Regions from separate parts of the Dasania marina DSM 21967 genome, predicted to be linked through region 2. Evidence: predicted binding sites of a transcription regulator. Region 2 holds the regulator's gene; the other holds the start of a gene.
The links. Region 2 encodes FliA, which starts transcription of late flagellar genes. Its sites were predicted from a motif close to TAAAGTTATNNNNNNNNCGGCCGATANCC; they were not measured.
Positions count from the first base shown of each region.

Region 1 (3,419 bases), on a different contig from region 2:
AAGGCCACCACTTCCCCGATGTTACCTTGGTGGTGATACTGGATGCCGACGGCGGTTTATTTAGCGCCGACTTTCGCGGCCCCGAAAAAACGGGTCAACTGCTAATACAAGTGGCAGGGCGCGCAGGCCGTGAAACAAAACCCGGGCAAGTCATGGTGCAAACCCTACAACCCGAGCACCCTTTTCTACTCAGTTTGGTTAACAACAACTACCAACTATTTGCCCAACAATTACTGCGCGAACGCGCGGTGCTAGGCCTCCCCCCCTTTGGCCACCTAGCCATCATCCGCGCCGACCACAGCAGCCTAGCCGAAGCCGAACAACTGCTACAGGCCCTGCGCCAACACAGCGAACTACACCAACACCCTCAACAACCACAAGCCCAATGCCTGGGGCCATTACCCGCCCCCATGACAAAAAAAGCCGGACGCTTTCGCGCCCAGCTTATTCTACAAGCGGAAACCCGCTCCCTATTACATCAACGGCTACAACATATCGTCGCCATAGCCGAGAAACATCCCTTAGCTAAAAAAGTACGTTGGTCGGTGGATGTGGATCCGGCGGATATGTATTAGAAGGCCTTCGGCCAGCTTCAAGCCGCAAGCCGCAAGTGGCAAGTGGCAAGTCATTTCTTGCCGCTTATAGCTTGAAGCTTACAACTGACTTTGCTGCCCAGCAGCAAAGTCTTTCAAACCCTGCTGCACCAACTCATAGGTCTTATCAATATTGCTAGCGATGTCGCCCTCTAGCACGCCTAAGCCTCCCAGTATATCTCTGGCTTCTTTAAAGCCTTGGTCTATGCCGCCGCCTATCACTTCTAAAAACTTATCTACCTGTTCTTGCAGACTTAGGTCCTGATTGCGCTCTTGCGATTGAAAGGCAGAGAAGAAGGCGGTGCTTTGGCTTACTATGCGCTCGGCGGTGGCTTCGGGCGATACATCTAAGCCAGACTCGTAGGCCTCTTCTATGGCGTTAGTGCCTAGGATTGGGTCTACATATTCTTTTAAAGCTTCCAGCACTGTCTTAAACAACAGCGCCATGGGCTGATCTTTGGCGCCTACACTCACGCTCAGTTGTGATTCAATAATGGCTTGGTTGAGGCTGGCTTTGGGGTCATCCAGCTCACCCGAGTCTATTTTTTTCGCCAAACCCGGCGGCATGCCATGGGGGTGCGGCTTGCTGCGGGCTTCGCTAGCACGCTCGCTGGCCTGCTCGGGCAGAGCGGGCTTTTGCAAGCCCCGCGAGGAATAACTATCGGTAACATTGGGTGGGGCCATGACAAACTCCTTGTTAAAATAACACTGAATCAATTAGCTAATTGAGGCACAAGCTAGCCCCTCGAAGCAGTATAGCGGCCGATAGGGCAAAATCTTCTAGACCGATTACGCATAAACCCTCATCAATTAAGGCCAAAGATAGCAGCACCTACCCCTGAGTGGGTAGCACCCGGCCTCATAAACAGGGATAATACGCGGCTATTTTATTAACACCGATACTGTGAAGCGATTACCCTATGAAAGACCATGTAGCCGAGCTAATTACCGCTGCCCTCAACACGCTAGTTGCCAATGGCAACCTACCTGAAACTATTCAGCCCCGCGTGACGGTCGATCGCACTCGCGACAAAAGCCATGGTGACTTCGCCAGTAATATCGCCATGACCCTAGCCAAAGCCGCCGGTAAAGCGCCCCGCGATGTGGCCCAGTTAATTATCGATGCCCTACCACCCTCAGCCCAACTCAATAAAGCTGAGATTGCTGGCCCCGGCTTTATCAACTTCTTTATGGACGATGCCGCCACCTCCGCCATTATCAACAGCGTGTTAACAGCTGGTGATAGCTTTGGTCGCAACAGCAGCGGCGCCGGCAAAAAAGTACAGGTGGAGTATGTCTCCGCCAACCCCACCGGCCCGTTGCATGTAGGCCACGGCCGTGGTGCCGCCGTAGGCGACAGCATCTGCCGCTTATTAGCTGCCAACGGCTGGGATGTAACCAGCGAGTTTTACTACAACGATGCCGGCGCACAAATCAACAACTTAGGCCTATCTACCCAAGCACGCTGTAAAGGCCTAGGCCCAGACGATGCAAGTTGGCCCGCCGAAGGCTATCGCGGTAGCTATATTACCGAGCTAGCCGAAAGCTATATGAAGGGCGACACCATACACGCCGAAGATAAGCATGTAACCGGCAAGGCCGATGTAGACGACTTAGACGCTATACGCGACTTCGCCGTCGCCTACTTACGTCGCGAGCAAGATCACGACCTGAAAGCCTTTGGTGTCGATTTTGATGTGTACTTTTTAGAGTCGTCACTCTACAGCGAAGGCGATGTCGAAAAGACAGTACAACAGCTGATCGCCAGCGGCCACACCTACGAAAAAGACGGCGCCCTGTGGTTAAAAACTACCGATTTTGGTGACGATAAAGATCGCGTCATGCGCAAATCCGAAGGCGGCTACACCTACTTCGTACCCGACGTCGCCTACCATATGAATAAATGGCAGCGCGGCTTTGAGCGCGTAGTTAACGAACAAGGTGCCGACCATCACAGCACTATTACCCGCGTGCGCGCAGGCCTACAAGCGCTAAACCAAGGCATACCTAAAGCCTGGCCAGAATACGTGCTACACCAAATGGTGATGGTGATGCGCGGCGGCGAAGAGGTTAAAATTTCTAAGCGCGCCGGTAGCTACGTCACCCTACAAGACCTAGTCGAAGAAGTGGGCCGCGATGCCACCCGTTACTTTTTAGTAGCGCGGGCCACCACCTCGCAGCTCACCTTTGATATAGACCTGGCCATTTCACAAAGTAATGACAACCCGGTGTATTACATACAATACGCCCACGCCCGCGTCTGCAGCATGCTGCGCAAACTAGACGATCACGGCTGGACTTGGTCAGCACAGCAGCAAGCTAATTTCGAGCTACTCAGCGCAGATGCCGAAAAAGGCTTAATGAACAAACTAGCCGCCTATCCCGATCTCATTACTCGTGCTGGCAGCAATACCGAACCCCATATAGTCGCCAACTACCTGCAAGAACTAGCCGGTGAATTCCACAGCTATTACAACAGCCATAAAATGTTGATAGAGGATGAAAACTTACGCAACGCGCGTCTCAGCTTAAGTGCAGCAGTAAGACAGGTGCTAAAAAATGGCTTAGACTTGCTAGGTGTTTCCGCACCTGAATCTATGTAACGCACAATCAATAGTAGTAATAAGAAAATATGACTCACGACTTTGCCAAAAAAGCTAAAGGCAACAGCAAAAAACGCAACACCAGCCGCAGCAGCGCCCCTAAAAGCCAGGTGCCTGGCTGGGTGTGGCTATTCACAGGTATAGTCACCGGTTTATTTATTGCCTTCTTGGCGCACTTAGCCGATATCACCCCGGCCACTACAGAGAGCAGCAACAGCAATAC
Region 1 is NZ_KB891577.1:7,449-10,867, reverse strand. Features, by position in the region: gene B067_RS0108095 (primosomal protein N') at 1-575, shown strand, start outside; gene B067_RS19965 (DUF5610 domain-containing protein) at 654-1,277, opposite strand; gene argS (arginine--tRNA ligase) at 1,514-3,196, shown strand; gene B067_RS0108080 (SPOR domain-containing protein) at 3,226-3,419, shown strand, end outside.
Region 1: the regulator FliA is predicted to act here: its motif matches at 1,347-1,375, upstream of B067_RS19965 (DUF5610 domain-containing protein).

Region 2 (3,419 bases):
AGGCATGTGATGGCACATGGCGCTGACAGCCTAGCCCTAGTGACTACCGACACTTTCCGTATTGCCGCCCATGAACAGCTGCGCACGCTGGGCCGCATTTTAAATGTGCCGGTAAAAGTGGTGGATAAAAATAACCCCTTGGACAGAGTGCTGCACGGCTTGCGTCATAAGCAGTGGGTGTTGGTGGATACCGCCGGGCTTACCCATCAAGATCAACGCTTAATTAAGCAGGCGCAGGCGATTAATGAATTGGCTGCTAAAGTTAAAACCATACTGGTGCTGCCTACCACCAGTCAGCCGCAGGTATTGCGAGCGGCTTATCATCATTACAAAACCGATAATTTAACCGCCTGCATATTGACCAAGCTGGATGAAACCGCCAGCTTAGGGGAGTGTATTAGCTTGGCGGTAGAAAAAAATCTACCGGTAGCCTATAGCACCCACGGCCAAAATATCCCCGAGGATATTGCCATTGCCGAGTCGACTACTATTGTTAGGGAGGCTATAGCGTTGGCCAAAGACCAGCAGGTTGATGATGATGATATGAGTGTCGAGTTACAGGCCTTAATCAGTTAAACCGAATAAGCGTAATAGCCTAGTGATACCCGGTGTATCGCTAGGTATTCAGAATAGTTAGTGTAGAATGCCAAGCAATATTGCCATTCAAATAATAGCAGCGAGGAGTCAGCGCTAGCATGAGTAGTTCGCATCCAGTACAAGTGATTGCAGTAACCGGGGGTAAAGGCGGGGTGGGTAAATCCAATGTCTCTATAAACCTCAGTGTCAGTTTGGCGAATATGGGGCGCCGCGTTGCGCTATTGGATGCTGATTTGGGTTTGGCCAACATCGATGTGCTATTGGGTTTAACCCCCAAGCGCAACTTAGAAGATGTGTTGGCGGGGGAGTGTTCCTTAATCGATATAATGCTCACTGGCCCGGGTGGTATACGTATTATTCCCGCTTCTTCCGGCACCCAAAAAATGACCATGTTGGGCACTATGGAACATGCCGGCTTAATTCATGCCTTTAGTGAAATTAGCCACCAAATAGATGTGTTAGTGATAGATACCGCCGCCGGCATTTCTGATTCGGTAGTGAGCTTCGTACGCGCCTCACAAGAAATACTGGTAGTGGTTTGTGACGAGCCTTCATCCATTACCGATGCCTACGCACTGATTAAATTACTAAATCGTGAGTATGGCGTGGATCGTTTTAGAGTGGTTGCCAATATGACGCGCACCGCCCAAGAGGGCCGTAATTTATTTAATAAGCTTACCCACGTGGCCGAACGCTTTTTAGATGTATCGCTGCAATATGTAGGTCAGATTCCCTTTGATGAAACCGTGCGTAAAGCGGTACAAAGGCAGCGGGCGGTAGTGGATATTGCCCCTCGCAGTAAAGCCGGTATAGCGTTTAAACAGTTGGCCGAAAAAGTGGATTTATGGCCCTTGCCATCAACCCCTCGCGGCCACCTAGAGTTTTTTGTAGAGCGCCTAGTACACGGTTCGGCAGAATCGTAGCGGTGAGAAATAACCAATGGTTGTAGCGAGTAGATTATCGATGTATAGCGACGTTGAAAGTATTTCGCAAGATGAAGTGGTAGAGAGACACGCGCCGCTGGTGAAACGTATTGCCCACCATATGCTCGCCCGCATGCCCGCCAGTGTGCAGGTAGACGATTTAATTCAGGCGGGTTTAGTCGGCCTGCTGGAAGCCTCGCGTAATTACGACACCACTAAAGGTGCTAGCTTTGAAACCTACGCCGGCATACGTATACGTGGCTCAATGATAGATGATGTTAGACGTGGTGATTGGGCGCCGCGCTCAGTGCATCGTAATGCCAGGATGGTATCCGAGGGTATGCGAGCGGTTGAAAACCGCACAGGTAGAGATGCCAGTGATCAAGAAGTAGCCGACGAGCTTAATATTCCCCTAGAAAATTACTATAAAATTACAAGAGACTCTGCATCCAGCAAATTATTTAGTTATGATGAGCTGGTTAGCGGTGACGACAAACCCGAGGAGCAGTTGCCTAGTGATGCAGAAAATCCACTAGATGGCATAGAAAGCCAAGCGCTAAGGGAAAGTCTAGCGGCATGTATAGCGCAGTTACCTGAGCGTGAGCGTATGGTGCTGTCATTGTATTACGATGAAGAACTTAATCTCAAAGAAATTGGTTTGGTGCTGGGCGTTAGTGAGTCCAGAGTCAGCCAAATACACAGCCAGGCTGCGATGCGTTTACGTACCCGTATGTCGGCTTGGCAGCGAGATACCTATTAAGGCAACAAACCACGGCAGTTGCTAATACATAGCTTGACGTATTGTGGTTTAATAGGATTAATTCGTTGTTTTTGTTAGAAAAACTGGCTACGCCCTAATCAGGGGCTAGACTGGATACATTATAATTTTACCGAACGCAAAGCGGGTAATGATATGTTTGGAGGTGGCTTTGAATAAAGATATGAAGATTCTGGTTGTTGACGATTTTTCAACAATGAGGCGTATCATTAAAAACTTGTTGCGTGATCTGGGCTTTACCAATACATCAGAAGCTGATGATGGTCAGACAGCCTTGCCCATGTTACAAAATGGCAGTTTTGACTTTTTAGTTACTGACTGGAACATGCCTGGCATGACCGGTATAGAACTACTCAAGGCCGTGCGTGCAGATGCACGTTTAAAAGACATGCCTATTTTGATGGTGACAGCAGAGGCTAAGCGTGACCAAATCGTCGAGGCCGCACAGGCCGGCGTGAATGGTTATGTTGTGAAGCCTTTTACCGCAGCGGTGCTAAAAGAAAAAATCGAAAAGATTTTTGAACGCGTCGGTTAGTCACCCTCAGATCCCTTCGGGATAGGCATAGCTTTACATGGACGATAACAATAACTCTGCTCAGGCTAAGGCCGGCACTAGTGATGATGTATGGGAGTCGCTGAAAGAGCGAGCCGGCATTCTCATGAGTAGCTTGGAAGAGCGCGATTATGTTGCTGCCAATAACGTCATCCAAGATCTCAATGAGTTGCGTGATAACACCCTCTACAAAGAGGTGGGTAAACTAACCCGTGGTTTACACGATGCGATAGTCAACTTTGACCTTGACCCCGGCAAAGCGGGCGGTGATGCGGCGAATAATGAGTCGCAAATGGCCAACGCCAAAGATCGTTTAGATTATGTTATTAATCTTACTCAAACTTCTGCCGATAAGACCATGGACATGGTTGAAGAAGGCATACCCATCGCCACAGCCCAAGGTGTAGCGGCCAAACAGCTGCAAGCCGACTGGGGGCGCTTATTGCGCCGCGAAATGGATGTGGATGAGTTTAAGTTATTGTCCGAACGTATAGACGGCTTTTTAGTGCAGTCTATCGATGGCAATGCCTTACTCGGCCAAAAGTTCAATGAAATTTTATTGGCGCAG
Region 2 is NZ_KB891585.1:576,982-580,400, reverse strand. Features, by position in the region: gene flhF (flagellar biosynthesis GTPase FlhF) at 1-576, shown strand, start outside; gene B067_RS0112295 (MinD/ParA family protein) at 696-1,520, shown strand; gene B067_RS0112290 (RNA polymerase sigma factor FliA) at 1,561-2,280, shown strand; gene cheY (chemotaxis response regulator CheY) at 2,450-2,833, shown strand; gene B067_RS0112280 (protein phosphatase CheZ) at 2,871-3,419, shown strand, end outside.